4 regions of the Pseudomonas sp. CLCA07 genome follow, and region 1 is predicted to be linked to each of the others. Evidence: predicted binding sites of a transcription regulator. Region 1 holds the regulator's gene; each other region holds the start of a gene.
The links. Region 1 encodes FliA, which starts transcription of late flagellar genes. Its sites were predicted from a motif close to CTAAAGTTTNNNNNNNNNNNGCCGNTAA; they were not measured.

Region 1 (7,653 bases):
TGTAGTCGTTGGCTGAGAATCGGTCAGTCCATCAGGCACCATATTCCCGCAAAAAAATCTCAATCCCCATTCCTGCAAAAGTTGGAAGGCTTCTTGCAGTAGCCGCTTTGCGCCTGCTTAAGGCGTCAAAAGTTTGCTTTAAAGGAACGGGGAAAACCGGTGGATCGCTCTCAGTTATTCAACAATGCCCGCACAAACGTTGCCGACTTGAGTCGGGGCAATCTGGGTGTGCCGTTGTTGCTGCTGGTCATGCTGGCCATGATGATGCTGCCGATACCGCCGTTCCTGCTCGACGTGTTCTTCACGTTCAACATTGCGCTGTCCATCGTCGTGCTGCTGGTCTGCGTCTACGCCTTGCGGCCACTGGATTTTGCGGTATTTCCGACCATTCTGCTGGTGGCGACGCTGTTACGATTGGCGCTGAACGTGGCTTCCACACGGGTGGTGATGCTCCACGGTCAGGACGGTCATGCCGCCGCCGGTAAGGTGATTCAGGCCTTCGGTGAGGTGGTGATTGGCGGTAACTACGTGGTCGGTATCGTGGTCTTCGCGATTTTGATGATCATCAACTTCGTCGTGGTGACCAAGGGTGCCGGGCGGATTTCCGAGGTGAGCGCGCGTTTCACCCTCGATGCGATGCCCGGCAAGCAAATGGCAATCGACGCCGATTTGAACGCCGGCCTGATCGATCAGAACCAGGCCAAACTGCGCCGGATGGAAGTGGCCCAGGAAGCCGAGTTCTACGGTTCCATGGACGGTGCCAGCAAATTTGTGCGCGGCGACGCCATCGCCGGCCTACTGATTCTGTTCATCAACCTGATTGGCGGCATCGCCGTCGGTATCTTCCAGCACAACATGAGCTTCGTCGACGCCGGCAAGGTTTACGCGCTGCTGACTATTGGTGACGGTTTGGTGGCGCAATTGCCATCACTGCTGTTGTCCACTGCGGCGGCGATCATGGTGACCCGTGCTTCCGGTTCGGAAGACATGGGCAAGCAAATCAACCGCCAGATGTTCGCTTCGCCCAAAGCGCTGGCCGTCGCAGCGGGTTTGATGGCGGTGATGGGGCTTGTGCCAGGCATGCCGCACTTCTCCTTCTTGAGCATGGCGGCTGTCGCTGCCGGTGGTGCGTACCTGTTCTGGAAGAAGCAGAACGTGGTCAAGGTCCAGGCCCAGCAAGAGGTCAAGCGTCAGCAGGAACTGCTGCCTTCGCCAGCCCGCGCCATGGAAACCAAAGAGCTTGGCTGGGACGACGTCACGCCGATCGACATGATTGGTCTGGAAGTCGGCTATCGCCTGATTCCACTGGTGGACCGCAATCAGGGAGGTCAGCTGCTGGCGCGGATCAAGGGCGTGCGCAAGAAACTGTCCCAGGACCTGGGCTTCTTGATGCCGACTGTGCATATACGTGACAACCTCGACCTGGCGCCGAGTGCCTATCGCTTGACCCTGATGGGGGTGATTCTGGCTGAGGCGGAGATTTACCCTGATCGCGAACTGGCGATCAACCCGGGGCAGGTCTACGGCACGCTTAATGGCATAACCGCCAAAGATCCGGCTTTCGGGTTAGAGGCGGTCTGGATCGAAATCAGCCAGCGCGCGCAGGCGCAATCCCTTGGTTATACCGTGGTCGATGCCAGTACGGTCGTGGCAACCCACCTGAACCAGATTCTGTACAAGCACTCCAGCGAACTGATTGGTCACGAAGAAGTCCAGCAACTCATGCAATTGCTGGCCAAAAGCTCGCCTAAATTGGCTGAGGAGTTGGTGCCGGGCGTGGTTTCGCTGTCGCAGTTGCTCAAGGTGTTGCAAGCGCTGCTGGCCGAGCAGGTGCCCGTGCGAGACATTCGCAGCATCGCCGAGGCGATCGCCAACAATGCTGCCAAGAGTCAAGATACTGCCGCGTTGGTGGCTGCGGTGCGCGTCGGCGTATCCCGCGCAATCGTCCAAAGCATTGTAGGCACTGACTCTGAGCTACCAGTGATCACGCTGGAGCCAAGGTTGGAACAGATATTGCTCAATAGTCTTCAGAAGGCAGGACAAGGCTCGGAAGAGGGTGTTCTGCTAGAGCCAAGCATGGCAGAGAAGCTGCAGCGCTCGTTGATCGATGCAGCGCAGCGTCAGGAAATGCAAGGTCAACCGGTGATTCTGCTGGTGGCCGGTCCGGTTCGCGCAATGTTGTCGCGATTTGGCCGACTGGCAGTCCCGGGTTTGCATGTGTTGGCTTATCAGGAAATCCCTGACAACAAGCAAGTGACCATCGTTGCGACAGTAGGGCCCAACGGCTGAGGTAGTGGTTTATGCAAGTTAAGCGTTTTTTCGCCGCCGATATGCGTCAGGCCATGAAACTGGTTCGTGATGAGCTGGGCGCTGATGCCGCCATTATCGGCAATCGCCGGATCGCCGGTGGTGTCGAGCTGACGGCTGCCCTGGATTACAAATTGTCGGCGCTGGCCCCGCGTGTTCCGAACATGGAACTCGAGGATGAGCTGCGCAAGACCCAGTCGCGGATCGTCACTGCCCAGGCCGAATTGAGTCTGCGTGGCGATGGCGAGACCGACGGTGACAAGACCACCAATCGCCAGTTGTTCGCCGGCCTGCCACTCACTGCAGCCGAGCCGCTGATCGAACCGACCTACGCCGAACCGCGTCACGCGCAACCCGCCCCGGCACCTGCCGCCGGTGGCGTTGACCCACGTGCGTTCGACTCGATGCGTTTCGAGCTCAATAGCCTGCGCGAACTGATGGAAGTACAACTCGGCTCGCTGGCCTGGAATCAGCTGCAAGGCAGCCGTCCGGCTCAGGCCAACCTTTGGCGTCGCCTGCAACGCATCGGCCTGTCCGGCCCGTTGTCCCGCGATTTGTTGGCTATGATTCCCGACATTGATGAGCCTCGTCAGGCTTGGCGCATGTTGCTGGCATACTTGGCGCGGATGATCGCCACACCGGAAATCGAACCACTGGAAGAGGGCGGCGTGATTGCCATGGTCGGTCCTGCCGGCATGGGCAAGACCACCACCCTGGCCAAGCTCGCCGCCCGCTACGTGCTCAAGTACGGCGCGCAGAATATCGCGCTGGTGAGCATGGACAGCTTTCGCATTGGCGCCCAGGAGCAGCTCAAGACGCTCGGGCGGATTCTCAATGTGTCGGTGACCCACGTCGATCCGGGGCAGTCCCTGGTTCAGGCAATGGAACCACTGCTGCGTAAACGCGTGGTGCTGATTGATACTGCGGGTCTTCAGGCCAGCGATCCGGCACTGCGCATGCAACTCGAAAGCCTGGCCGGACGTGGCATCAAATCAAAAAATTATCTGGTGCTGGCAACCACCAGCCAGAAACAGGTTCTAACGGCCGCTTATCATAGTTACAAGCGTTGCGGGCTCGCTGGCTGCATCCTGACTAAACTGGATGAGACGGCAAGTCTGGGCGAGGTGTTAAGCCTGGCGATCAGTCATGAGTTACCGGTGGCCTATCTGACCGATGGCCCGCGGATTCCGGATGATTTGCATCTGCCGCGTCGTCATCAGTTGGTCAGCCGCGCCGTCAGTGTGCAAATGCAGGAAGAACCCAGCGAAGAAGCCATGGCTGATATGTTCGCTGACATTTACCACAGCCCGACCAAGCAGGTCGGCTAAGGTAGTAATGAACAGTTTTTGTACCTACATCGATGGCCTGCCATGCATTGTTCCTTTAGCGAACGCGCAGCCAGTAATGTGGCCTCCGTCTATGCAAGACAAGGTAAAGAAATAACATGGGCAGCATGCATCCCGTACAGGTGATCGCGGTGACCGGCGGCAAAGGTGGCGTCGGCAAGACTAACGTGTCAGTGAATTTGTCACTGGCCCTGGCCGAACTCGGCCGTCGCGTCATGTTGTTGGACGCTGACCTGGGCCTGGCGAATGTCGACGTCCTGCTGGGACTGACACCCAAAAGGACCCTGGCTGACGTGATTGAAGGCCGCTGTGAGCTGCGCGACGTTCTGTTGCAGGGCCCAGGCGGTATTCGAATCGTTCCGGCGGCCTCCGGCACACAGAGCATGGTTCACCTGAGTCCGGCTCAACACGCCGGCCTGATCCAGGCCTTCAGCGACATCGGCGACAACCTCGACGTCCTGGTGATCGACACCGCCGCGGGTATAGGTGACTCGGTAGTCAGTTTCGTTCGTGCAGCGCAAGAAGTCTTGCTGGTGGTCTGCGACGAACCGACTTCGATTACCGACGCCTACGCCCTGATCAAACTGCTTAACCGCGATTACGGCATGAACCGCTTCCGCGTCCTGGCCAACATGGCCCAGAGCCCGCAAGAAGGTCGCAACCTGTTCGCCAAGTTGACCAAGGTCACTGATCGCTTCCTCGACGTCGCCCTGCAGTACGTCGGCGCGGTGCCTTACGACGAAAGCGTGCGCAAGGCCGTCCAGAAGCAGCGCGCCGTTTATGAAGCCTTCCCGCGTTCCAAGTGCGCCCTGGCGTTCAAGGCCATCGCGCAAAAAGTCGATACCTGGCCATTGCCTGCCAACCCGCGTGGGCACCTGGAATTCTTTGTCGAGCGGCTCGTGCAGCAGACCGCGGGACCCGTCCTATGACAGCCAGTGGCTACAACCTCTACAAGATGTCGGCACGTGACGCGCAGTACGAGCTGATCGAGCGTTACGCGCCACTGGTTAAACGCATTGCTTACCACTTGCTGGCCCGTCTGCCAGCCAGTGTCCAGGTTGAAGACCTGATCCAGGCCGGGATGATCGGCCTGCTTGAAGTGTCGACCAAATACGACGCCAGCAAAGGCGCGAGTTTCGAGACGTACGCGGGCATACGAATCCGCGGCGCCATGCTCGATGAAGTGCGCAAGGGGGACTGGGCACCGCGTTCGGTCCACCGAAATACCCGCATGGTCAGTGACGCAATTCGCTCTATTGAAGCTAAAACCGGCCGTGACGCTAAAGATCACGAGGTTGCGGCCGAACTCCAATTGAGTCTCGACGATTATTACGGGATTTTGAACGACACCCTGGGCAGCCGCTTATTCAGTTTCGACGATCTGTTGCAGGACGGCGAACACGAAGGGCTGCACGAGGATGGCGCGAGTGCTCATCTCGAGCCGTCACGCGATCTGGAAGATGAACGTTTTCAGGCTGCGCTGGCGGACGCGATTGCCAATTTGCCGGAGCGTGAGCGACTGGTGTTGGCGCTGTACTACGACGAAGAGTTGAATCTCAAGGAAATCGGTGAGGTCCTGGGGGTCAGCGAATCGCGGGTCAGCCAGTTACACAGCCAGTGCGCGGCCCGTTTGCGGGGGCGTTTGGGGGAGTGGCGAGCGCGCTGAAGGCAGTGTGGGGACACTGCGAACGAGGCTGGTGCGGTTTTCAACGGCACCGGTCGCGATCTGTTGTGCTCCAGACAGTCATCGAATGCATTGCCGGATTGATTGAAATGGCGCGTCCAGGTGCTGGGCGCGTTTAAGACTGCTTGGAGGTCGAATTGGACAAGAACATGAAAATCCTCATCGTTGATGACTTCTCAACGATGCGGCGGATCATAAAAAACCTGTTGCGTGACCTTGGGTTCACCAACACGGTCGAGGCCGACGATGGCACCACTGCCATTCCGGTTCTCAATAGCGGAAGCATCGACTTTCTGGTGACCGACTGGAACATGCCTGGCATGACCGGTATCGACTTGCTGCGCCACGTGCGCGCCGATGAAAAGCTCAAGCACCTGCCGGTGCTGATGGTGACTGCTGAAGCCAAGCGCGAGCAGATCATCGAAGCGGCCCAGGCCGGTGTAAACGGCTATGTGGTCAAACCCTTCACGGCCCAGGCGTTGAAAGACAAAATCGAGAAGATTTTCGAACGCATCGGTTGATCCACTGCGCCACGGGGGAGCTATGGAGCATAAAGAATCTTCACAGGGCGATTTCGAAACGACCCTGAAAAAACATGCAGTCGAACTGGTCGAGAGTCTTGAAAAAGGCAGGTTCGGCGACGCTGTGCAATTGATCCATGAGCTCAATCAGACCCGTGACCGCGGCCTGTACCAGGAAGTGGGCAAGCTCACTCGCGAGCTGCACAGCGCGATCGTCAATTTCCAGATTGACCCGAACATGCCGCAAGCCGAGGAAGTGTCGCAGATCACCGATGCCACCGAGCGTCTGGGATATGTGGTCAAGCTGACCGAGGCCGCGGCCAACCGCACCATGGATCTGGTGGAAAACGCCACGCCGCTGGTCAATAGCCTGGCTGACGAAGCCCAGGCGTTGAGCACGGATTGGGGACGGTTCATGCGCCGCGAAGTCGGCGCTGAAGAGTTCCGCGAACTGGCCCGCCGTATCGACGGTTTCCTGGCACGCAGCACCGAAGACAACCGCAGGGTGTCGAGCAACCTCAACGACATCCTGCTGGCTCAGGATTACCAGGACCTCACCGGTCAGGTCATCAAGCGCGTGACCCAATTGGTCACCGAAGTTGAAAGCAACCTGCTCAAGCTCGTACTCATGGCCAGCCAGGTAGACCGCTTTGCGGGTATCGAACATGACCGTGAATCGATGCTGGCTGAAAAAGATCCGCAAAAACATCTCTCTCAGGGTGAAGGTCCGCAGATTCATGCCGATAAAAGAGTAGACGTTGTGTCCGGTCAGGACGATGTGGACGATTTGCTATCCAGTCTTGGATTTTAGGTTTTCAGGTTTTTAGACCTTTAGGAGCACCCCCCTTAATGAGCTTCGGCGCCGATGAAGAGATCCTTCAGGATTTCCTGGTTGAGGCCGGCGAGATTCTAGAGCAACTGTCCGAACAGCTGGTCGAGCTGGAAAGCCGACCGGATGATGCGGACTTGCTCAATGCAATTTTTCGCGGTTTTCACACTGTAAAAGGGGGCGCCGGCTTCCTCCAGCTCAACGAGCTGGTGGAGTGCTGCCACATCGCCGAGAACGTATTCGACATCCTGCGCAAGGGTGAGCGTCGCGTTGATTCGGAACTGATGGACGTGGTCCTTGAAGCGCTGGACGCGGTGAACAGCATGTTCGGCGAAGTCCGCGAGCGTAGCCCGGTCACGGCTGCGACACCTGAATTGCTGGCGGCTCTGGCCCGTCTGGCCGAGCCGCAAACAGCTGATGAACAAGCATCGGTTGCTGAAGTGGCGCAAGCACCTGCTGCTGAAAGTGAGTCGGACGACATCACCGATAACGAATTCGAACAACTGCTGGACTCGCTCAACGCCGTCAAGGCTGAGGCCGAAGCTCCGGTTGCTGCACCAACGCCGGTCAACGATGCCGCTGCCAGCGACGAAATCACCGATGCCGAGTTCGAGTCGTTGCTCGATCAGCTGCACGGTAAAGGCCAGTTCGCTGTCGATGCCGTGGTCGCTACGCCAGCCGCACCTGCAGCCCCGAAAGCAGCAGGCGACAGCTGCGACATTACCGACGACGAATTTGAAGCACTGCTCGACCAGCTGCACGGCAAAGGCAACTTTGCGGTGGATGCGCTGGAGTCGGCCATTGCTACGGTTTCGGTGCCGGCTGCGCCAACCGCAGCCGCGGCGGGCGGCGATCTGATCTCCGATCACGAGTTCGAAGCGCTGCTCGACGAATTACACGGCAAAGGCAAGTTCAGCGAAGTTGGCACAGGTTCTGCCGGTTCTTCCGTTGCAGCGCCAGTCGTCA
Region 2 (7,653 bases), 160 kb from region 1:
ACGGCTATCGACAAACGTTTCTATACTCATGAACTGAGAGAGCTTGAACGTTTCAGAGCATTAGGTGTGGCGGATGGTGTAAAGCCGAATGATGGCGGTGTCATTTGGAATAATACTCACGCCGCGACACTAGAAGACTACAAACTAAAGGGTGAGTTTGAGTTGCTCTACACGCCTGAAGCTATAGAAGCAGATAACAAGCAGACAGAGAGAGAATACAAACAGTTGGGAGGGGCAAAGCAATGAGTGTCATAACAACCATCGTGCTCAACGAGAAACCTGAAGAGGTAATTCTATTTCTTACCAAAAATGAACTAGGTATCGATCTTCCTCGGCTTGACGGGCTTTATAATCGGGCTAGTTGGGCGCATGTGGGAGACAACATGGGATTATTGCATCTTGTTTGGAAAATGCGTGACGCTGGATTTGTAAAAATGGATGGAACCGGGATTAGGAGGGGCCCTAACTGGAGAGAACCGATATTCATGGTAGAGGGGAAATATACTTTTGATTGATATTGCCAAGCGCCTGTCATCTTCATGGGAGGGCGACAAGCAATATCTATTGTTCAAGGATGTCCGGACCCCTGATCTGATGACGGGCTTGAACTGCACATGAAAAAAAATCCGATGCCGATACAGGCATCGGATTTTGATTTCTTGCGGCCAAAGGTCAAGCGAAAGGGCTTAACTGATCGGCATTAGCCCCTGAGGATTCCCGTTTTTTGGTGACGCCAACAAATCACTTCGCCTGGTAAATAATCCCCGGGCTGCATTGGACCATCTGGTAATGATCCGGCAAACCGTTCAGCGCTTCGGAAGCGCCGAGGAACAAATAGCCACCTGGCTTGAGCGTGCTGTGAATGCGCAACAGGATGTCTTTCTTCACCTCGGCGGAGAAGTAGATCAGCACGTTGCGGCAGAACACGATGTCGAATTTGCCCAGAGCTGCGTAGCTGTCCAGCAAGTTGAACGAGCGAAACTCCACCCGGCTCTTGATCGGCGCCTTGATCGCCCAGCGCCCCGGCCCTTTCGGGTCGAAGTAACGCTGAAGGCGCTCGGGCGACAGACCACGGCCAATCGCCAGGCTGTCGTACTCGCCGGTCTTGCAGTTGGCCAGCATGGTGCCGGACAGATCGGTGGCCACAATCTGCGCGCCCATCTTCAATTGGCCCAGGTTGACGCGTTCGAACTCATCGATGGACATCGACAGCGAGTACGGTTCCTGACCCGACGAACAGGCCGCCGACCAGATCCGCAAGCGCTGTCCGGGTGCAGCCTTGATGGCTTCCGGCAACACTTTGTTCTTCAACACTTCAAAGGGATAGGTGTCACGAAACCACAAGGTTTCGTTGGTGGTCATGGCATCCACCACCATCTCGCGCAAACCGCTGCGTGGCTGGGTCTGAATACGCTGGACCAGCTCACCCAGCGACTTGATGCCCTGCTGTTCCATCAGTTTGTTGAGACGGCTCGAGACCAGATACTGCTTGTTTTCACCGAGCAAAATGCCACAGGCTTTTTCCAGGAAGACCCGGAACTGTTCGAAATCCAAATTACCCGTAGACAAAGATGCCGCCTCTTAAATCGTGTGAACCACCGGGGGCAGAAGGCCCCTAGCTGTTGTCTGCTGCTTTGATCCGGTCGACTACCCGGGATGCCAGGTCATCAGGACGGAACTTGGCAAGGAAGTCATCGGCACCGACTTTCTTGACCATCGCCTGATTGAAAACCCCCGACAACGAAGTATGCAGGATGATATGAAGCTTTTGCATGCGAGGGTCGTTGCGGATCTCGGCCGTCAGCGTGTACCCGTCCATCTCCGGCATCTCGATGTCGGAAATCATCATCAGGAACTCTTCTTCCGGCTTTTTCCCTTCGTCGACCAGCTTGCGCAAGTAATCCAGCGCTTGCTTGCCGTCGTTCAACGCCACCACTTCAACGCCGACGGTTTGCAGGCAACGAGACACCTGTTTGCGCGCCACCGACGAGTCATCGACCGTCAAGACCTTCAAGGACAAGGCCTTATGCTGGGTTTCGACATCGACCACACCGACCGAAATCGCTTCCGGTGTCGGCGCTACTTCCGCCAGCACTTTTTCGACGTCGATGATTTCGACCAGCTGATTGTCGACCCGCGTCACTGCCGTCAGGTAATGATCGCGTCCCGTGCCCTTAGGTGGCGGATGAATCTCCTCCCAGTTCATGTTGACGATGCGCTCCACCGAGCGCACCAGGAAACCCTGGGTCTTGGTGTTGTACTCCGTGATGATCACGAACGGACTGCTTTGATCTTTCAACGCGCCGGAGCCGGTCGCCATCGCCAGATCAAGAATCGGAATGGTCGCCCCCCGGATACTTGCCACACCGCACACGACAGGACTGGATTTGGGCATCAGCGTGAGTTTGGGGCATTGCAGCACTTCCCGAACCTTGAACACATTGATCCCATAAAGCTGCTGGCCGTCGAGACGGAACAACAACAGCTCAAGGCGATTCTGCCCTACCAGTTGCGTGCGCTGGTTTACCGCATCCATTACACCAGCCATGCACCGACTCCTACACAACGCTTGAGTGTGTTGCGACGCGCTTTCATCACGAAACGGCACGGCGCTTGCTTTTTAACGCTTATGAACACAGAACCGACATTTTTTCGACGCCTGACATCAATCGCTCGCCAATGGCTTTGCGCGATATCGGCCGTTTGCCTGTTCAACGCTGGCAGCCCTGCCCTTGCTGACGCAGTTACATTGCCTGACATGCTTATCGGCGTCACTCAGGGCTTTCTTGAGTTCACTGTCGAAGACTATTTGGCGACCAGCCAAACCGAAGGTCGCTATGAGATTCAGGTCAATCAGCTCGACCCGCGTCTGCGCATGCCCTTGTGCGACAGGGAATTGACAGCCACTTTAGAGAGCCCGGCGACCCCGATTGGCCGGGTCACGGTCAAGGTCCGTTGCGACAGCACCGCCCCCTGGACTGTCTTCGTACCCGCTCAAGTCCGCCTGTTTCGCGACGTCGTCACCACCACTCGGCCGCTCAAGCGAGCCGGCTTTATCGAGCCGGGTGACGTGGTGCTGCGCGAACGAGACATCAGCCTGATCAGCCAGGGGTACTTCACCTCTATGGATCAGGCGATCGGACAGAAACTGACCCGACCAACGGTCACCGATCAGGTCCTGACGCAGGTTCATCTCGAACAGGCCGAAGTCATCACCAAGGGCGACCAAGTGGTGATTACCGCCCGCAGTGGTACGCTCAGCGTGCGCATGCCGGGCGAAGCCCTGTCGAATGGAGGCTTGCGTGAACAGATTCGGGTGAAAAACCTCAACTCCCAACGGGTCATCAAGGCGCAGGTCATCGCGCCGGGCCAGGTGGAAGTGGCCATGTAGAGATCTCTGTGGGTGAAAACATGGCGCTGACCGTGGCTGTTCCCTAAACTGTGCCGCACGCAGGAAATGCGCTGGCGCATGCATGCTCATTGATAAATGGGCCTAAAGTTTTTGCAGGGAGAGCCGAAAACATGGCAAGCGTCCAAATTCCCAGAGGTTTTTTATCATGGTCATCGATTTCAGCCGTTTGAACAGTTCCTCGTCACTTACCGGCAGTACGCGTACCAGCGCCAACAAGGACACTGCCGAAGCCGGCAAATCCGCGCCGCTGAATACCCCGGCCGAACAGGCCAGTACCGCCAAAAGCGGGGAATCGGTACACCTCAGCAATGAGGCTCAGCAGTTGCAGAAGGTCACTGACAAGCTGCGCGATCAGCCTGCCGTCGACAACGCCCGCGTGGCCGAGTTGAAAGCAGCGATTGCCGATGGCAGCTATAAAGTCGACAGCAACCGTGTAGCCAGCAAACTGCTCAACTTCGAAGCCCAGCGCTAGGCCACGGCCTGCGCCAGGCTTTTGGACGCTTAAAACCCAAGGCCAGCCATGCACGACACTAATTTACTGCAACTGATCATCGACGACTTTGCTCCAGCGCAACACTTGCTGGAATTACTGCAAACCGAGTCCCTCGCCTTGCATGGTCGCGACATGCCACTGCTCGAAGACATTCTGGCGCGCAAACAGGCAATGATCATTCTGCTCGAACAGCATGGCCGCAAACGCAGCGAAATCCTCGCCAGCCTCAACCTGCCCACCAATCGCCAAGGCCTGGAGCAACTCGCCAGCCAATCAAGCGTCGGTGAGCAGCTGCTGGAGCAGAGTGACGCGCTGACAGCCCTGCTGACTCAGTGCCAAACGATCAATGTCAATAATGGCCAGTCGATCCTGATTCAGCAGGCCGCCACGGCCAATCAGCTGAAGATTCTCACCGGCGGCGAACCACCCGCGCTTTACGATGCTCGCGGATCAACCTCCAAGTTAGCGAAGCCACGCCCGCTCAGTCAGGCTTGAACCTGTTGATGAGTTCGCTCTATCTAGGCGCGCCACATGCTGGCAATATACTGGCAATGCGCAAACATATTTTGTCCGGAGAATGATGAACCGTGTCCAATGCCTTAAACGCGGAAGATGCTCCACAGCCACCCAAAGTGCTTTCCACACCAATGGAGATCGCTGGCAACCTTCGGCAACTACAAGAGAGTCATGACCCGCTGATTATTACGTTCCATGAACGCAATCAGCGTTTCCAGAGCTATCTGGTAGATGTCGATCGTGACGCCGACATGATCGCCCTGGACGAAATGGTGCCCCGCGATGGCGAACGCTATCTGCTGGCGGGCGAATCGTTTCGGGTCGAAGGCTTCCACGAGGGCGTGCGCATCGCCTGGGAAAGCAACGGTCCACTGAGCATTGACGAATCCGACAATACGCGCTGCTATCGCGGCAAACTCCCCGACCAAGTGGTTTACCACCAGCGCCGCAACGCCTTCCGGGCGGCATTGAAGCTGGCGCAACTGGTCGAGGTCGAACTGGGCGGTGAAAAGCTCAAATCGCCGATCAGCGGCAAGCTGCTGGATATTTCCGCCACAGGCTGCAAGCTGCGCTTTGACGGTGACATCACTGGCAAACTGCAATTGGGTCAGGTCTACGACCGCTTCGTTGCCGCTCTGCCCTTCGGCAGCATGACCACACCAGCGGAATTGCGTTACCTGCACTTCGAAGAAAAGATCTCCACCACCTTCGCCGGTATCCGCTTTCACAACATGAGCGGGATGGTGCAGCGTCAGGTCGAGCGGTTCGTGTACCAGCTTCAGCGTGAAGCACGGCGCTTCGACAAAGACGACTTCTGATACGACGCGTCAACAAAAAAACGGGCAGTCCCTTGCGGTGACTGCCCGTTTTTTTATGCATCAACAGTCAGGGTCTGGCTTCAGTAAAACTTTGTTCGCGTCCTGAGTCCGGATCGTCCGGTGGCGTCGGATCTGCTTCCGGTTCCGGCTCTGAATCCGACTCCGGATGGGGCGGGCTGTGCATCTGCTCCTGCACGACCTGCTCATCGACACGCGGGTCAAGACACGCCACCAGCGGCGAACTCGACATGCTGTCCGGCATGGCCACGTGATGCAGCGGCGCATCGTCGACCTGATGCAGATTGGTGACCGCTTTCGGGCGGATCCGCCACACCAGCACCAGCGCGAAGAAACTGAAAAATGCATAGAGCATGTGGCTGCCGAACAGCTTCATCAGTACCCCGGCGACCAGTGGCCCGATGCTGGCGCCGACACCGTAAGTCACCAGCAGCATCGCCGTCAGCGAGACCCGGCGATCTCCTTCGACGTGGTCATTGGAGAATGCTACCGCCAACGGATACAGGCAGAACTGCACCAGCGAACACAGGAACCCGGAGATGAACAACACCTCAATCGGCACGGTCTGCAAGATCGCCAGCGGCAACGCGGCCAAGGCCAGGCTGAAGGCAAAACAGCGAATCAACAGCGCCCGGTCATAGCGGTCAGACAGCCACCCTAACGGCCACTGCACCAAAAGGCCGGCAAAAATGCAGCTACCCATGAACAGGCCGACCTGTTCGTTGGACAACCCCTGCTGGGATGCATACAACGGCGCCAGACCGTAGAACGAACCCACGATCAACCCTGCCCCCAACACCGTACTCAATGACTGCGGCACGCGCTTGATGAAGAAGCGCGGCTCCATTGGGGCCGGGTGCAACGCCGCCGGGTGAATTCGTCGAGTGAGTGCCACCGGCACCAGGCACAGGGCGAAGCACAAGGCGACCAGCATCAGCAGTTCCAGGCCCAGGCCGGGGTGCATGACCAGTATCAGCTGACCCAGTACCAACCCCAGATAAGACGCGATCATGTAGCCGCTAAATACCTTGCCGCGCATGTTGGCATCGGCTTGTTCGTTGAGCCAACTCTCGATGACCATGTACTGGCACATCATGCCCAGGCCGACAATCACCCGCAGGAACAGCCAGGCCGGCAGCCAATCAGTCAACCCATGGCCCAATACCGCCGCGCCGACGATCCCGGCGCACGCGGCATATGCACGAATATGCCCGACCCTGGCAATCAGTCGGTGACCGATCTTGCCGCCCAGCACCAGGCCGAAGTAGTTGGCCGCCATCAACGCACCGACCCACAAGCTGTCGACGTGATCGGCTGCCAGGCGCAAGGCCAGGTAAGTGCTTAACAGGCCCGAGCCGATCAACATCATCAGCGAGGCGAAATACAGCGCTCGAAAGGATTTCCAGATTTGGCGCATCGGCGTTCCGAGCGGCTCCTTGCAGTGGGGATCAGACTACCGAAACAATAGACTGAAGACGACGAAGCGTCAGGCCTGGGTTGCTAAAACACGCCGTTCCCAGGGGGTAATTTCATCAAAGAAGCTGGTCAGCTCCATGGACTTCGAAGCGACGTAGCCTTCGATGAACTCATTGCCAAACAGTTCCTTCGCCAATTGGCTACGTTTCAGACGCTCAAGAGCCGCATGCAAGGTACACGGCAACGAAAGATTATCCGGCACTTCAAACTCACCCTGGACTGCCTCGCTGGGCTCCAGCTGATTTTCAATGCCGTACAACCCGGCGGCAAGACTGGCCGCGATGGCCAGGTACGGATTGGCGTCGGCCCCCGGCAAACGGTTCTCGACCCGACGAGCGACCGGTGAACTGGCCGGAATGCGCAACCCTGCGGCACGATTGTCGTGGGACCAGCAAGCATTGTTCGGTGACGCATACGGATGGCACAAGCGCTGATAAGAGTTCACGTTCGGTGCAAACAGCGCCGTGAAGTCGGCCATGCTGGCCTGCAGACCGCCGATGAAGTGACGGAAGATGGCAGTCGGCTGACCGGCCTCGTCGCTGAACACGTTACGCCCGGTGGCTATGTCGACAATGCTTTGGTGAATATGCATCGAACTACCCGGCGTGTGCGCCAGCGGCTTGGCCATGCAGACCACGTTCAAGCCGTGCTTGAGCGCGACTTCCTTGAGCAGGTGCTTGAACAACAACGTCTGGTCGGCCATCAGCAGCGGATCGCCGTGCAGCAGGTTGATCTCGAACTGGCTCACACCCATTTCGTGCATAAAGGTATCGCGCGGCAAGCCCAGCGCCGCCATGCATGCGTAGACTTCCCTGAAGAACGGCCGCAAGCCGTTATTGGAGCTGACACTGAACGCCGACTGACCGACCTCACGACGACCGTCCAGGCCCAGCGGCGGCTGGAACGGTTGAGTCGGATCG
Region 3 (7,653 bases), 500 kb from region 1:
AGCGTGGTGATTCTGGTGCTGCTCGCCGGGCTGGGAGTCGGAACGACCTACTTCGTGCAACGCATTAGCGCTCCCCGCATTGCCGCTGAACAACGGTTGATCGACAGCCGCAACCTGCTCGACCTGCTACCACCGGCAACTTACGACAATCAACCGTTGGAACAGCCGCTCAACCTCGCCAACATCACGCTGCCCAACAGCACGCTGCTGGGCGGCTACCTGGCGGCCAAGGCCGGCCAACCGAGCGCGGTATTACTGCGCAGCCAGACCATGGGCTACGAAGGCTCAATCGAATTGCTGATTGCCATCGATCCCAACGGCAAATTGTTGGGAGTCAAAACCCTCAAGCAATCGGAAACTCCGGGACTGGGTGGCAAGATCGGCGACTGGCCCAATACCTGGCTCCAGGCATTTGCCGGCAAGTCTCGAAGCGAACCCGGCGACGCAGGCTGGGCCCTGAAAAAGGATCAGGGGCAATTCGATCAGGTGACGGGGGCAACCAGTACCTCAAGGGCGGTGATCAGTGCCATTCACGACGCGTTACGCTACTTCGATGAACACCGCCAACAATTGATCGGGAGTAGCGTCCATGACTAAGTCCTCGACCCTGCAAAACTCGTTGATGCTTGCGCCCCTGATCGGCGCCACGACGTCTTGGATGGCGGCGCTGGGGTTGTGGCTGATGTTCATTGTGGTGATCAGCGCTTATGGCGTTGGCATGTGGGCCTTGAGATCCCGGCTGGTTCCGTCCGCCCGCTTGCTTGCCTGCCTCCTGCTGGCAGCCATGCTCACCAGCTGCGCGCAAATGGCCGCACAAGTCTGGTCACTTCAATGGCACCAACCAGTGGCGCTTTACGCAGGATTGATCGCCCTGCAATGCGTTGTGCTGGAGTACAACGGTTTCTTCCAGAACCCACGCCTTGATCGCTTGCGCCTGTGCGCTCTGTTTGGCGCGCTGATGGTCGGCCTGGGCCTGCTTCGCGAACTGGTTGGCAACGGTGGCCTGCAGCTCGCCACGCTGGCCCCCGGCGGGTTCATTCTGCTGGGAGTGTTGATCGCCGCACGTCAGGCCTGGACCCGATCGACGCCCTCTCCTTGATTGACTGTTTTTAGGAAACGCATCGCCCATGAATGCCGCAAAACGTTTGGAAATTTTCCGCAGGTTTCACGAAGACAACCCGGAACCGAAGACTGAACTGGCCTATTCATCGCCATTCGAATTGCTGATTGCCGTGATTCTTTCCGCCCAGTCGACCGATGTCGGCGTCAACAAGGCCACCGCCAAACTCTATCCCGTGGCCAATACACCGGCCGCGATCCATGCGCTGGGCGTCGAGGGCCTGTCGGAATACATCAAGACGATCGGTTTGTTTAACAGCAAAGCGAAAAACGTGATCGAAACCTGTCGACTGCTGGTGGAGCGCCATGGCGGCGAAGTGCCGCAAACCCGCGAGGAACTGGAAGCGCTACCCGGCGTCGGCCGCAAGACCGCTAACGTGGTGCTCAATACTGCCTTTCGCCAATTGACCATGGCGGTGGACACCCACATTTTCCGGGTCAGCAACCGCACCGGCATTGCTCCCGGCAAGAATGTAGTCGAGGTGGAGCAGAAACTGATGAAGTTTGTGCCCAAGCAATACTTGCTGGACTCCCATCACTGGCTGATCCTTCATGGGCGCTACGTGTGCCTGGCCCGCAAGCCCCGCTGCGGCAGTTGCCGGATCGAAGATTTGTGCGAATACAAGCAAAAGACCTCGGACGATTGAGGCACTATTAGATTTATTGATCCATCGATTGAAAAAATCTTTTTTACCCGCCGGTCGATTGTCGATATAAGGAGCGCCAAAGGCAGTCTTAGCCTGGAGTTGACCTTATGAGCACTGGCAAAGAGCAATTGGACGTAGAAGACGACTTCACACCCGTTGAGGCCGATGACGCTGAACCGGTGGTTGAAGTGGCAAAGACCAACCTGAGCAAACGCCGCACCATCGACAATTTGCTGGAGGAGCGCCGACTGCAAAAGCAATTGGCCGATTACGATTTTGACCTTTAACACCTAAAAGCCTCCCTAAACGGAGGCTTTTTACTAAGTGCCGATCCCTGATGAGCGCCGCCTCATCAGCCATTAGTGGCACTTAAACCAGACCATTGCGCTGAGCCAGTTCGATCAGATCGACCAGGGAGCGCGCATTGAGCTTCAACAACAGGCGAGTTTTGTAAGTGCTGACGGTTTTATTGCTGAGGAACATTCCATCGGCAATCTCCTTATTGGTCTTGCCTCTGGCCAACTGTTGCAACACCATCATTTCGCGCCCGGACAGACGATCCACCATATCGGCTTCACTGGCATTGCCAAGACTGGACCGTACGGTATGCAACGCTTGATTCGGAAAGTAACTGTAGCCTGAAAGAACGGCTTTTATCGCACTGAGCAATTCAGTGAGGTCCTGCTGTTTGCAAACATAGCCTGCAGCCCCTGACTGCATACAACGCATGGAAAAATGCCCAGGTGCTTGTGAAGTCAATATCAACACTTTAAGAGGCATCGCCGTCGATGTCAGTCGCGCAATGACTTCCAGCCCATCCAGCTTCGGTATTCCAATATCCAGAATGACAATATCCGGCATAAGTTCGCGGGCCAGTTGCAATGCGTCCACGCCGTTATCTGTTTCTGCAATGACTTCGTAGCCATGACGCTCCATTAGCATACGTACCGCAAGACGAATGACGGGGTGATCATCCACGATCAGCACTTTATTCATGGGCAATTCCAATTTTCGCTGTTCGAATTTTTAGAGCCCGCACAATAGCCTAGTCGTTTCATCCATGGCATGCCGCCCCCCTCAGCGACCCACACCGAGAGACATTCCCTACAAACAAGAAGGATAATTCTTACAAGATTTGCACAAATACTGTGTTTCTTAAATTTTACCCGTCCATCAACGCGCGGCTTTTTGAATTTTTTGTGTATCGATTTACATCCTAAAAAACCAAGGGGACAGGACAGTGAACGTGCAGCCCGACAAACACCGGCGATTGGGCTACGCTTAAAAAGCAACCAACACTTCAACCCTAAATACTCACACCTTGGAGGCGCAGCATCAACCACCTGACCAACATAATGCTAACAGATCAACATCGAGCAACACTCCAGCATTAAAGATCAACATAACTCTTCTTAAAACACGAACAGCAGCTATACCCGACCCGCCATTAATCCAGCTACTATAAGACCCACTAGAAACCCAACTAAAAGGACCCACAAAATAACAACAGCTCCAATACAACCAAACTAAAATACACTTGAGAAATCCAAACTTACAAATCGAGAAAAGATAGTCCTATATGAGCAAAAAACATGATAAAACCCAAATCAAGAATTACCAACCCCATGACAATCATCGCGGTATTTGCAACACTGTCTGAAACCTCAGCGGCTGTTTCGTTGCCCTTTCTCGATAATGATGAACGCAAGATTTACATCTGGTTCCTTATCAGCTTCCCCTTTTATTTGCTTTTCCTATTCTTCGCCACACTCAACTTCAACTACCGATCACTGTACGCCCCCTCTGATTTTGAGAAGGGAAAACATTTCATAAAGGTGATGGCCAACGCTGATCAATCGGAAAGTTTCGCACCGACAGACTCGACCAAGCACTGGATTGAGCATCAGGTACGGTTACCGGCATTGCTAAAGGATCTACACATCGTTGATGTACGAAGGATGAGCAAAAAAATGGAATTCAACACATTGATCGAGAAGGTCCAGGCACCTCAGGCCCCCTCTGCACGGTTGATCGTATTTCTTACGTGTACCGATTCAGAAGCGCTACTGAAAGAAAGCGCGCTCAAGTATTCAAAGCAAACAAGGAAACGCAGCCACACAGCGTTCTGGGTCGCTTATAACGTGAGCTCACAGGGTGTGACGACTATGGCTTGAGTGCCCGATAGCCGAACAGGACAACTCTCTAAAACTCAGAGAGAGAAAAAAGCAGAAGGAATTGTACGAGTAACAAGAAGAACGTTGAAAAACACGGTGCGCAACAGGAAAAACTTCCCTTTTCAGAATTGTGGCCTTGTCACCGACAAGGCCACAGCTCTATGACTGCTTCAAGGGGCTCAGAACAGCTTCCGGCCTTTGTTCGCAGCAATGCGCATACGCAAGGCGTTGAGCTTGATGAAGCCCGCCGCGTCGGCCTGGTTGTAAGCACCGCCGTCTTCTTCGAAGGTTGCGATGTTGGCATCGAACAACGATTCGTCAGACTTGCGACCCGTAACGATCACATTGCCCTTGTACAGCTTCAGGCGAACCACGCCGTTCACGTGGGCCTGGGACGCGTCGATCATTTGTTGCAGCATCAGACGCTCAGGGCTCCACCAGTAACCGGTGTAGATCAGGCTGGCGTATTTCGGCATCAACTCGTCTTTGAGGTGAGCCACTTCGCGGTCCAGCGTGATCGATTCGATCGCACGGTGAGCGCGCAGCATGATGGTGCCGCCTGGGGTTTCGTAGCAGCCACGGGACTTCATGCCCACGTAACGGTTCTCGACGATGTCGAGACGACCGATACCGTGTGCACCACCGATACGGTTCAGGGTCGCCAGCACGGTGGCCGGGGTCATTTCGACGCCGTCCAGTGCAACGATGTCGCCGTTACGGTAGGTCAGTTCCAGATACTGCGGTTTGTCTGGAGCGTTCTCCGGGGAGACGGTCCATTTCCACATATCTTCTTCGTGCTCGGTCCAGGTGTCTTCCAGCACGCCGCCTTCATAGGAGATGTGCAGCAGGTTGGCGTCCATCGAGTACGGGGATTTTTTCTTGCCGTGACGCTCGATCGGGATGTTGTGCTTTTCAGCGTAATCCATCAGCTTTTCACGGGACAGCAGGTCCCATTCGCGCCACGGAGCGATCACTTTCACACCTGGCTTCAAGGCGTAAGCGCCCAGTTCGAAACGAACCTGGTCGTTGCCCTTGCCGGTAGCGCCGTGGGAAATGGCGTCAGCGCCGGTTTCGTTGGCGATTTCAATCAGGCGTTTGGCGATCAACGGACGAGCGATGGAAGTACCCAACAGGTACTCGCCTTCGTAAACGGTGTTGGCGCGGAACATCGGGTAAACGAAATCACGCACGAATTCTTCGCGCAAGTCGTCGATGTAGATCTCTTTGACGCCCATGGCCTGCGCCTTGGCGCGCGCAGGTTCGACCTCTTCGCCCTGACCCAGGTCAGCAGTGAACGTCACCACTTCACAGTTATAAGTATCCTGCAGCCACTTGAGGATCACCGAAGTGTCCAGGCCGCCGGAATACGCCAGAACGACCTTGTTTACGTCCGCCATGCCATCACTCCACGGGATTCTACGGAAAGCCGGGAAGTCTACCGCTCAAACGCGGTAATTTACAGAGGCGCGACAGCTTAAGACGACGAAGCGACAGAATCTGTCGAGAGCGCGACGATGACCGGCGAGTCAGGAAGTTGCCGAAGTACCGCCCGTAGCGATTTGCGGCGCGCCTTGCTCGGTCGGTGCCACACGCTCCAGTCGCACCGCAACCCGACGATTTTTCGCGCGATTGCCAGCGTTGGTGTTCGGCGCCACAGGGTAGCGCTCACCATGGAAGCGCATAGTGATCTGCGATTCCTGAATGCCGTTGGCCTTGAAATAGTCCATCACCGCCAAGGCGCGGCGGCGTGACAGCTCACGGTTGGTCAGGCGATTGCCACTGTTGTCGGAGTGCCCGTCAAGCTCGATATGATTCACCGACGGATCAGCCTTCATGAACTCAAGCATCACCTGCAACTGCGCCTTGGCCTGGGGGCTGAGGTCGATACTTTCGCCCGGGAAACCGATTTCGGACCTTTTAACCTGTTCGAAATTCTTCGGCAGCAGTTTCGCCACGCAACTCTGATAGTCGCTGAACGCCTTGTTGAACTTGACCGGCAACAGACGCACTTCCGACACCCGGCCATCGCCGGAAGTATGCCGGATCACCGGGCTGCGGCCATCGATCAATCCGCTGATCAAGCGCCCGGCCTGAGCTTGCGAGCTATTGAACAGCACATTGCCGCTGCCGATTCTGACGGATCCCAGGTTGATATCGCCCCGCCCCGGCTGCCACGGTGCGGCGGCCGCCAGCAACGTCGCCGAACCACCACCGATCATTGAGTTGTAGGCATTCAAACGAAACGTCGCTTGCTCGCCAGCACGGCGCACGAACTCGCCCGAGCCGAAATCAGTGACCGGCTGAGTCAGGCGGCATTCGAACTTGTCACCTTCGACCGTCCACTCGATGCTCTCCAGAGGTGTCTGGAAAGTCAGCGCCATTGCAGGAAGGCTGGCAAACACACTGAGCAAGGCTAAATAACGCTGGCGCACGGGAGGCTCCACTGGCTTCTACGACAAAAAGACCGACACACGCATGTTTACGGCATACCTCGTTCATATCGGTAAGTTCCTGCAAAACTTGATAGCGAGTGCCTGCAAGTGTCTTTTCCGGTAGCATTCCCCTGAGTTTGACCCGCCTGGAATTCCCTCATGTCCGACCGCCTGACCCTGCTGCGTCCCGACGACTGGCACATTCATCTTCGCGATGGTGCCGTGTTGACCAATACCGTTGCGGATGTCGCGCGCACCTTTGGTCGCGCCATCATCATGCCCAACCTGGTACCTCCGGTGCGTAACACCGCTGAAGCCGATGGCTATCGCCAGCGGATTCTCGCTGCACGCCCGGCCGGCAGTCGCTTCGAACCGTTGATGGTGCTGTACCTGACCGACCTCACCCAGCCTGAAGAAATTCGCGAGGCCAAGGCCAGCGGTTTCGTGTACGCCGCCAAGCTGTACCCGGCCGGCGCGACCACCAACTCGGATTCTGGCGTCACCAGCATCGACAAAATCTTCCCTGCGCTTGAGGCCATGGCCGACGTCGGGATGCCTTTGCTGGTTCACGGTGAAGTCACCCGTGGCGATGTCGACGTGTTCGACCGCGAAAAAATCTTCATCAATGAGCACATGCGTCGTGTGGTCGAGCGTTTCCCGACGCTCAAAGTGGTGTTCGAACACATCACCACCGCCGATGCCGTGCAGTTCGTCAACGAGGCTTCGGCCAACGTCGGCGCGACCATCACTGCGCATCACCTGCTGTACAACCGCAACCACATGCTGGTGGGCGGGATTCGGCCGCACTTCTATTGCCTGCCGATTCTCAAGCGCAATACGCACCAGGAAGCCCTGCTCGACGCCGCCACCAGCGGTAGCGAAAAATTCTTCCTGGGCACCGACTCTGCACCCCACGCCCAGCACGCCAAAGAAGCCGCGTGTGGCTGCGCCGGTTGCTACACCGCTTATGCGGCCATCGAGATGTACGCCGAAGCGTTCGAACAACGCAACGCGCTGGACAAGCTCGAAGCCTTCGCCAGCCTCTACGGCCCGCGCTTCTATGGCCTGCCAGCGAACACCGACCGCATTACCCTGGTTCGCGATGAGTGGACCGCCCCAACCAGCCTGCCATTTGGCGAGCTGACCGTTATCCCGCTGCGCGCCGGTGAAAAACTGCGCTGGCGCCTGCTGGAGGAACACGCGTGAGTGAAGACCATTTCGACGACGAACAGGACGGTCAAAGCGGCGGAGGTGGTCCTCGTCATCCGATGGCAGCCAGAT
Region 4 (7,653 bases), 2.4 Mb from region 1:
TGGCCCAAGGCTCGCAGCAATTCACCGCAGCAGATGGCGTTGGTCAGGTAGTCGTCGCCACTGTCTTCGGTGTGGAACAGCATCAGCGTGCTGCCATCGTTCAGTGTGTGCAGTTCGCTCTGGTAGAGCGAAGCAGCCTGATCAAGGCAGTCGCGATAGCGTTTCAGCAATTCTTCGAGGCGCGTGCGGGGCAGGCGACGCAGTTGGTCCTGAGCGCCCAGTTGCACGGCCAGGACGGCGCTGTGCTGTGGCACGTTCGAGATCACCGGTTTTGCTGCCGGTTTCGGTGCGACGGCGACCGACTCGTCACGCAGGTCGGCAAACGCATCATCGTCATCGTCGTCTTCAACGGTGCTGACAATGTGTCGTGGCGCTGGTTTCAGGCTGGCGACCGGTTTGGTTTCATCGAAACTCGGGTCACGCAAGTTGCGTACTTCGAAGGTCGGCTCGTTGTCGTCCGCGTCTTCATCGCTGTCGTCGTACTCAGGCTCCGGCGCCGGTTCCGGCTCGGCGGGCTCCGGTGCGAAATTGGCGTGCAGTTGACGGGCCAGGTCGCCGATCTCGTCCTGACGCTCAGTGGCCGGGGTGTATTCGTCGATATTGCGCAGCCATACGCGCAATTGCAGCAGCGGCGTAGAGATGTGCCGACCCAGGCGCAGGCTCAGGGCCAGCGACAACGCCAACAGGATCGCACTCAAAATGCCCATGCTTTGCAGGCTGATGGTCATTGGCTGCTGGAATTGGTCCATGTCCAGGCTGATGCGCAGTTGCCCGGCGGTCACGTCCTGGAACGTGATCTTGCTCTGGTACATGCCCTCGGCTTCGCCCAGCAGGCTGTGCTTGGGACGCTGACCGGCCTCGGCGAGGATGCGGTTATCCACGCTATAGATAGCGGCGTGGGCCACCAGCTTGTTCTTGGTCAGGTTGTTGAGCAGCACATTGAGGCTGAGGATGTCGTTGGACACCAACAGCTCCGTAGCGGAGGTGGCGGTCTGCGTGGTCAGGCTTTCGCCCAGCGCATCTGCCTGCTCGTGCATGGCCTGCTTGAACTGCAAACCCATCACGCCGGCGTAGATCACCAGGGCCAGGGCGACCAGGATCACGTTATGGCTGGCGATGCGCAATGCAATCGGTACACGGCGGTGGCGCAGTGCCCGGAAGATCAGCAGAAAGAAGTTGTCGGTTTTTACTGGCGTAGGCCGGTTCACTTGAGCTCGGCTCTTTTGTCCGTGGAGTTGACGCGCAGTATAGCGACAGGCCCTAGACCGTCAAAGCGCTCACGGTGCCCGATGGTCACTGAAAGTGGGTAGAATGCGGTTTTTTTCCACCTGCGGGGGTGCGCCTTGCGCGAAATCGTCCTGATAAACATCACGGGAGTCGACCGTCCGGGTCTGACTGCGGCCATTACCGGCGTTCTGGCCCAGGGTGGTGTGAACATTCTCGACATCGGTCAGGCGGTGATCCACGACACTCTGTCGTTTGGCATCCTGGTTGAAATTCCGGATACCGAGCAAGGCAAGTCAGTGCTCAAGGACATCCTGTTCACGGCATACAAGCTCGATCAGCAGGTCCGTTTCACGCCAGTGTCCGAAGAGGATTATCAGCAGTGGGTCGGCAATCAGGGCAAGAAACGCCACATCGTGACGTTATTGACCCGCAAAGTGACTGCCGGGCAATTGCAGGCCGTGAGCTCGATCACCGCCAAATATGGTCTGAACATCGATCACATCGATCGTCTGTCCGGACGCATGCCGCTGGACACCCCGGCTGACAAGGGCAAGGGCTGCATCGAGTTTTCCGTGCGTGGTGAAGCGGCTGATCCGCAGGCGCTGCGGGCCGAGTTCCTCAGCGTTGCGCAGGAACTGAACGTCGACATCGCCTTTCAGGAAGACTCGCTGTTCCGTCGCAACCGTCGCCTGGCGGTGTTCGACATGGACTCGACCCTGATCGAAGCTGAAGTGATCGACGAACTGGCCAAGGCGGCGGGTGTCGGCGATCAGGTGTCGGAAATCACCGAGCGAGCGATGGCCGGCGAGCTGGACTTTCGCGCGAGCTTCAAAGAACGTCTGGCGTTGCTGCAAGGTCTGGATGTCAGCGTGTTGGATTCGATCGGTGCTTCCCTGCGCTTGACCGAAGGTGCTGAAACCCTGTTCGCCGAACTCAAGCGTCTGGGCTACAAGACCGCCATTCTGTCGGGTGGCTTTACCTACTTCGCCAAGCAATTGCAGGCCAAGCTGGGCATTGACTACGTATTTGCCAACGAACTGGAAGTGGTCGACGGTAAAGTCACGGGTGTTGCGGTCGAGCCGATTGTCGATGCGAAGCGCAAGGCTGACTTGCTGCGTGAGCTGGCCCATAAGGAAGGATTGCGACTGGAGCAGACCATTGCGGTCGGTGACGGCGCCAATGATTTGCCGATGCTGGCGATTGCCGGGTTGGGTGTGGCGTTCCGGGCCAAGCCGCTGGTGAAACAGTCGGCGAAGCAGGCGATTTCCACCCTTGGGCTGGATGGCGTGCTGTATCTGCTGGGCTTCCGCGATCGCGACGGACAGCTCTGAAATCGTCTGAGTCGGTCTTTGTGGTGAGGGGGCTTGCCCCCGTTTGGCTGCGCAGCGGCCACCGATTTTAGGGGGGGCGCTACGCGCCCCAACGGGGGCAAGCCCCCTCGCCACAGGTTAAAGTGATTCTGGGTCAGCGGATCAGGCCTTTGGCAGGCCCATGCCCTGGCCCATCTGCACCGGCGAACCGGCCGCCAGTTCTTCGGCCCATTTCACCTGGTCTGGCCCGAACAGCACGACAGCGGTCGAACCCAGTTTGAAGCGACCCAATTCCGCACCTTTCTCCAGGTGGATCGGCGCGCGGGCGGCTTCGTCGTAGCGGAAGGTTTTCAGCTCGCGTTTCGGCGGCGTGACCAGCCCGGCCCAGACGGTTTCGATCGACGCAACGATCATCGCGCCTACCAGCACCACGGCCATCGGCCCGCGCTCAGTGTCGAAAATGCATGCCACACGCTCGTTACGAGCGAACAGCTCCGGAACGTTTTCGGCGGTGGTCTGGTTGACCGAGAAGATTCGGCCCGGGATGTAGACCATCTCACGCAGGGTGCCGGCCAGCGGCATGTGCACGCGGTGGTAGTCCTTCGGCGACAAGTAAATTGTAGCGAAATCACCCCCCATGAACGGTGCGGCGTTGGCCGCGTCGCCGCCCAGCAACTCCAGCACGCTGAAGCTGTGGCCCTTGGCCTGGAACACGCGACCGTGTTCGATTGGGCCGAGCTGGCTGACTGCGCCGTCGGCCGGGCTGAGAATGGCGCCCGGAGTTTCGTCGAGCGGGCGAGCGCCGTCTTTCAAGGCGCGGGTGAAGAACGCATTGAAGTGCTCGTAGGCGGTCAGGTCTTCGACCAGGGCCTGGGACATGTCCACCTGATAACGCTTGGCGAACCAGGCGGTAAAGGCGTTTTTGAACCAGCGCACGCGGCATTCGGCAATGCAGCCGGCCAGTCGCGAGAGCAAGTGATGAGGCAACAGGTATTGGCTGAGGATAAACAGACGCTTATTCATTAACTGTCCTTAAAAACCTTAAATCTCTACGGGCGTGTCGGGATGGTTGCCCCATTCGCCCCAGGAACCGGCATAGCCTTTGACCCGCGGATAACCGAGGGATTTGGCCACCAGATAGGTGAAGCCAGAACGGTGGTGAGTCTGGCAGTGGGTAATCACTTCTTTGTCTTTGCTGATGCCGAGCTGTTCGAGGATCTGCGGCATGTCCGTGCGGATGCGCAAGTTGCGCGCCTGATCCATGCCTGCGGTCCATTCGAAATTGACGGCGCCGGGAATGTGCCCGCCCTTGGCCGCCAGCACTTTCTCGCCGGAGTACTCCAGCGGCCCGCGTGCGTCCCAGATCGCCAGGTCGGCGGCGCCGAGACGGCTTTGCAGGTATTCGCGGGTAGCGGTGGGTTCGTCGTGCAGCGTCAATGCCACCGGGCCGCCAACGGGGGGCGGGATTTGGATCGACATGGGCATGCCTTCTGCCAGCCAGGCTGGCAGGCCACCGTCGATATAGTGGTACTTACGGTGACCGATGACGTCCAGAAGCCAGATAAAACGCCCGGCCCAGCCGCCGCCTTCGTCGTCATACACCACGTACACCGCGTCGGGATTGTGTCCCAGCTCACCGAACAACGCTTCGAGTGACGCTTTCGGTGGCATCAGCCCCGGCGCAGGCGCCTGGCCGAGTTGCGTGCGTTTCGGATCGACAAAGCGCGCGCCGGGAAGATGCCCTTCGGCGTAACGGGCACTGCTGGTCAGGTCCACCAGAATCAGATCGCGGGACTCAAGGCGAGGGAGCAAGTCGCTCGGCTCGATCACCAGCGGCAAGCCAGAGAAGTCAGACATGTGAGGTCTCCAGAGCACAAAAGGGAAGATTGTAGCGCAGCGTCATTGGCCGCGGTGGCTAAAGGTGTGCAGGGATTTCTCGATGCACTGCGCGGTTTTACCGAAGGCTTGCACGGTGATTTCCGAGAACGGTCCGCCGCCCTGATCCGCCACCACCACCATGATCACCCGACCATTATTGATCAGCGAGCGCAGCAAAAGGTGTTCGCCACGGAACTGCGCGCGCAGGCTGGGAGGCAACAAGGCCGAAAACTGGGCGTTGTTGGCCGGTGTCAGGCGCACCTGCGCTTGTTGCGAGAGCAAACGTTGCAGCACGTTGCTTTGGTTCACCACGAAATTCAGCCCGGCCGTTTCTTTCGGCAATCCGGCAATCTGATGCACCCGCAGATTGGCGTGCGTGCGGTCAGCCATCAAGATCATCACTCGGCGCATGCCGCACGCGACCAGAGCGTCCCGGGCGGAGGTGGTCAAGTGCATGGCGTTGGTGAAGGGGCTTGGCTCCACCAGCAACTCGGCGCATTGGCTGCGCCACTTCGCCAGGTCTTCGGTGGTCGGCGCCGGTGCTGGTAGCAGCCCGGCGTGGACACGGTTCATGCCAGGCGGCCAGAGCAGCGATACAGCGGGGTGCCACAGTTCCGGCATGGCATGCAGCCGGGCGCTGTTGGCCGCCTGTTGGTGCAATTGCTGCTGCACCTCGGCCATGGGCATTTGCAGGTAAAGGCTGGTCAGGTATTGCCAGCGCGCGCTGTGAGGGCTGTCCCACGCCTGTTGTGCCGACAGCGCCAGGCCGTTGGCCAATAGCACGGTATTGGCCGGCTGATTGAGCCAGCGACGCAGAGTCGGATCGTCATCGAGGCGGTTTTGCTGGCGCAAGGGATGATCGCTGTCGCGGGCGATGCGCAGGACTTTGACCAGCTCGCGCTGCTCGGTCAGCAGCAGGCGATAACCCTGTTCCACCCAGATCGGCAGGCGCCAGAGGCTCACCAGGGTCTGGCAAATATCCAGCAGGCGCACACCAAACAACTGCTTTTCGACGTTGCGTGCCGATTCGCCTTTATGGATGACCCGCAGCTCCCACTCTTCAAGCAATTGCGGATGGGTCAGCGCCATGGGCCACAGTGGCGAGAGAAACAGCAGGCTGCCCCAGTGAATGTCCTGCCACAGCCGCGCCAGGCGACTGGCAAAAAAACCATTGGCCTGTTGCGTCGCGTGCTGGCTGATCAACTGCAACTGCAACTGGCGCAACGCAATCGGGATCTGTGACAGGGGCTCTACGGGCAGGCGGGCGAGCAGTTCTTCGGTGCGCTTCAAACCGAGGCGATTGATCGCTACTTCAAGGTTTTCCGCAGGCTCGGTCATGCTGCCATGGGTGTGGCGATTGGCTTCACGAATGATGCTCAAGGCCAGGGCCGGGCTGTCTTGCATGAGCTCTGCGATATCGCGAAGCGAGCTGCGGTTATCGGCGATGGCCTTGCAGACACGGTCATGGCTGACTTGCGGAACCGGCAGGCGCACGCCATCGAGAAGCTTGACCCAGCCTTCAAGCGTGGTCGGTTTTTGAGTTGCAATGTTCGTTTGGTTAGCCATGGTTGGACGCAATCATCGTCTGCCTTACCTATGCCCGGAGTAGGCTAAATTAGCTTTTCGCTTGAACGGGCTATAGTCTGGCGCAGTTTTGCCGATAAGGAGAAGTAGAGATTTTTCAACTTCCGAATATGACCTTGAACCCGACTCAGTAAGTGTTTTCCTACCTATGGCTAAAATTCTCGGCATCATCGTCGTATTCGCAAGCGTGCTTGGCGGATACGTGCTCTCCCACGGCAAGATTGCCGCCCTTATTCAGCCTTTCGAGGTGATGATTATCGGTGGTGCGGCCCTGGGCGCATTCCTGCAGGCCAACCCTGGCCATATGGTCAAGCACGTTCTGAAGAAAGCCTTCGGGATGTTCAGTTCGCGTTTCAACCACACCTTCTACCTTGAAGTGCTGGGGTTGATTTACGAGATCCTCAACAAAAGCCGCCGCGAAGGCATGATGGCCATCGAAGGCGACATCGAAGATGCCGCGGCGAGCCCGATCTTCGCCAAGTACCCGGCGGTGCTCAAAGATGAACGCATGACCGCGTACATCTGCGATTACCTGCGCATCATGTCCTCCGGCAACATGGCACCCCATGAGCTCGAAGGCCTGTTCGACATGGAACTGACCAGCCTCAAGGAAGATCTGGATCACCCTTCCCACGCGGTAAACGGCATCGCTGACGCCATGCCGGGTTTCGGTATCGTCGCGGCGGTACTGGGTATCGTGGTGACCATGGCCTCCCTGGGTGATAGCGATCAAAAAATGATCGGCGTGCACGTCGGTGCGGCACTGGTAGGTACCTTCTTCGGTATTCTCGCCGCGTACGGATTCTTTGGCCCGCTGGCCCATGCTCTGGCCCACGATGCCAAGGAAGAGCTGAACGTCTACGAAGCCATCAAGGCGTCGCTGGTGGCCTCGGCGTCCGGCATGCCACCATCGCTGGCCGTGGAATTCGGTCGCAAGGTTCTGTACCCGGCGCACCGTCCTAGCTTCGCTGAGCTGGAACAAGCGGTTCGCGGTCGATAGTGCTCTGTTTTGCAAATACGTTCCTTTTTTGGCGAGTGACTGTTGTTGCCAGACAAGGCGCCGCGACGAGTCATAGCTCGCTATGGCGAGGAGCGGCAACGCCGTATGGCGACAACAGGCACCGTCAAAAAGGAACAGTATTTGTGAGACAGAGCACTCTGTATGGAAAATAACCAGCCGATCATCATCAAGCGCGTCAAGAAATACGCGGGCGGGCATCACGGCGGTTCCTGGAAAATCGCTTTCGCGGACTTCGCGACGGCGATGATGGCGTTCTTCCTGGTGCTGTGGCTGCTGTCCACCGCAACACCGGAACAGAAAATCCTCATCGCCGGTTACTTCAAAGACCCGGTCGGCTTTACCGAAAGTGGCACGCCGTACATCATCGATCTGGGCGGCTCGCCGACCCTGGCGCCAGAGAAAACCCTCAACCCCGAAGTGAAGTCGCAGCCGCAGCCAGACCGCGTCACCATCGACACCGAACAGGTCGAAGGCTTGGCCGAGCAGGTTGAGAAAGAGCGCCTGGAGTTGTTGCTGCAAGAGTTGCAGAACAAGGTCGATGAAAATCCGCAGTTGCAGAAATTCAAGGACCAGATCCTGTTCGAGATCACTCAAGACGGTTTGCGCATCCAGATCATGGACGCCGAAAACCGC

Region 2: the regulator FliA is predicted to act here: its motif matches at 3,494-3,521, upstream of flgM (flagellar biosynthesis anti-sigma factor FlgM).
Region 3: the regulator FliA is predicted to act here: its motif matches at 6,438-6,465, upstream of ACWGZX_RS08265 (flagellar protein MotY).
Region 4: the regulator FliA is predicted to act here: its motif matches at 6,052-6,079, upstream of motA (flagellar motor stator protein MotA).

What each region holds. Positions count from the first base shown of each region.
Region 1 covers NZ_CM132131.1:1,308,340-1,315,992, reverse strand. The annotation lists gene flhA (flagellar biosynthesis protein FlhA) at 160-2,289, shown strand; gene flhF (flagellar biosynthesis protein FlhF) at 2,301-3,635, shown strand; gene fleN (flagellar synthesis regulator FleN) at 3,752-4,582, shown strand; gene fliA (RNA polymerase sigma factor FliA) at 4,579-5,319, shown strand; gene ACWGZX_RS06055 (chemotaxis response regulator CheY) at 5,487-5,858, shown strand; gene ACWGZX_RS06050 (protein phosphatase CheZ) at 5,881-6,669, shown strand; gene ACWGZX_RS06045 (chemotaxis protein CheA) at 6,708-7,653, shown strand, end outside.
Region 2 covers NZ_CM132131.1:1,469,146-1,476,798, forward strand. The annotation lists gene ACWGZX_RS06720 (S-type pyocin domain-containing protein) at 1-246, shown strand, start outside; gene ACWGZX_RS06725 (hypothetical protein) at 243-515, shown strand; gene cheR (protein-glutamate O-methyltransferase CheR) at 742-1,569, opposite strand; gene ACWGZX_RS06735 (chemotaxis protein CheV) at 1,616-2,548, opposite strand; gene flgA (flagellar basal body P-ring formation chaperone FlgA) at 2,630-3,391, shown strand; gene flgM (flagellar biosynthesis anti-sigma factor FlgM) at 3,558-3,884, shown strand; gene ACWGZX_RS06750 (flagella synthesis protein FlgN) at 3,933-4,400, shown strand; gene ACWGZX_RS06755 (flagellar brake protein) at 4,493-5,239, shown strand; gene ACWGZX_RS06760 (MFS transporter) at 5,307-6,674, opposite strand; gene ACWGZX_RS06765 (glutamine synthetase family protein) at 6,744-7,653, opposite strand, start outside.
Region 3 covers NZ_CM132131.1:1,806,166-1,813,818, forward strand. The annotation lists gene ACWGZX_RS08230 (RnfABCDGE type electron transport complex subunit G) at 1-597, shown strand, start outside; gene ACWGZX_RS08235 (Rnf-Nqr domain containing protein) at 590-1,099, shown strand; gene nth (endonuclease III) at 1,128-1,766, shown strand; gene ACWGZX_RS08245 (PA3496 family putative envelope integrity protein) at 1,874-2,053, shown strand; gene ACWGZX_RS08250 (response regulator transcription factor) at 2,136-2,762, opposite strand; gene ACWGZX_RS08255 (hypothetical protein) at 3,359-3,940, shown strand; gene ACWGZX_RS08260 (argininosuccinate synthase) at 4,120-5,337, opposite strand; gene ACWGZX_RS08265 (flagellar protein MotY) at 5,467-6,372, opposite strand; gene pyrC (dihydroorotase) at 6,532-7,578, shown strand; gene rnt (ribonuclease T) at 7,575-7,653, shown strand, end outside.
Region 4 covers NZ_CM132131.1:3,685,381-3,693,033, forward strand. The annotation lists gene ACWGZX_RS16995 (AhpA/YtjB family protein) at 1-1,208, opposite strand, end outside; gene serB (phosphoserine phosphatase SerB) at 1,344-2,558, shown strand; gene asd (archaetidylserine decarboxylase) at 2,700-3,560, opposite strand; gene ACWGZX_RS17010 (rhodanese-like domain-containing protein) at 3,579-4,394, opposite strand; gene ACWGZX_RS17015 (HDOD domain-containing protein) at 4,437-5,981, opposite strand; gene motA (flagellar motor stator protein MotA) at 6,148-6,999, shown strand; gene motB (flagellar motor protein MotB) at 7,162-7,653, shown strand, end outside.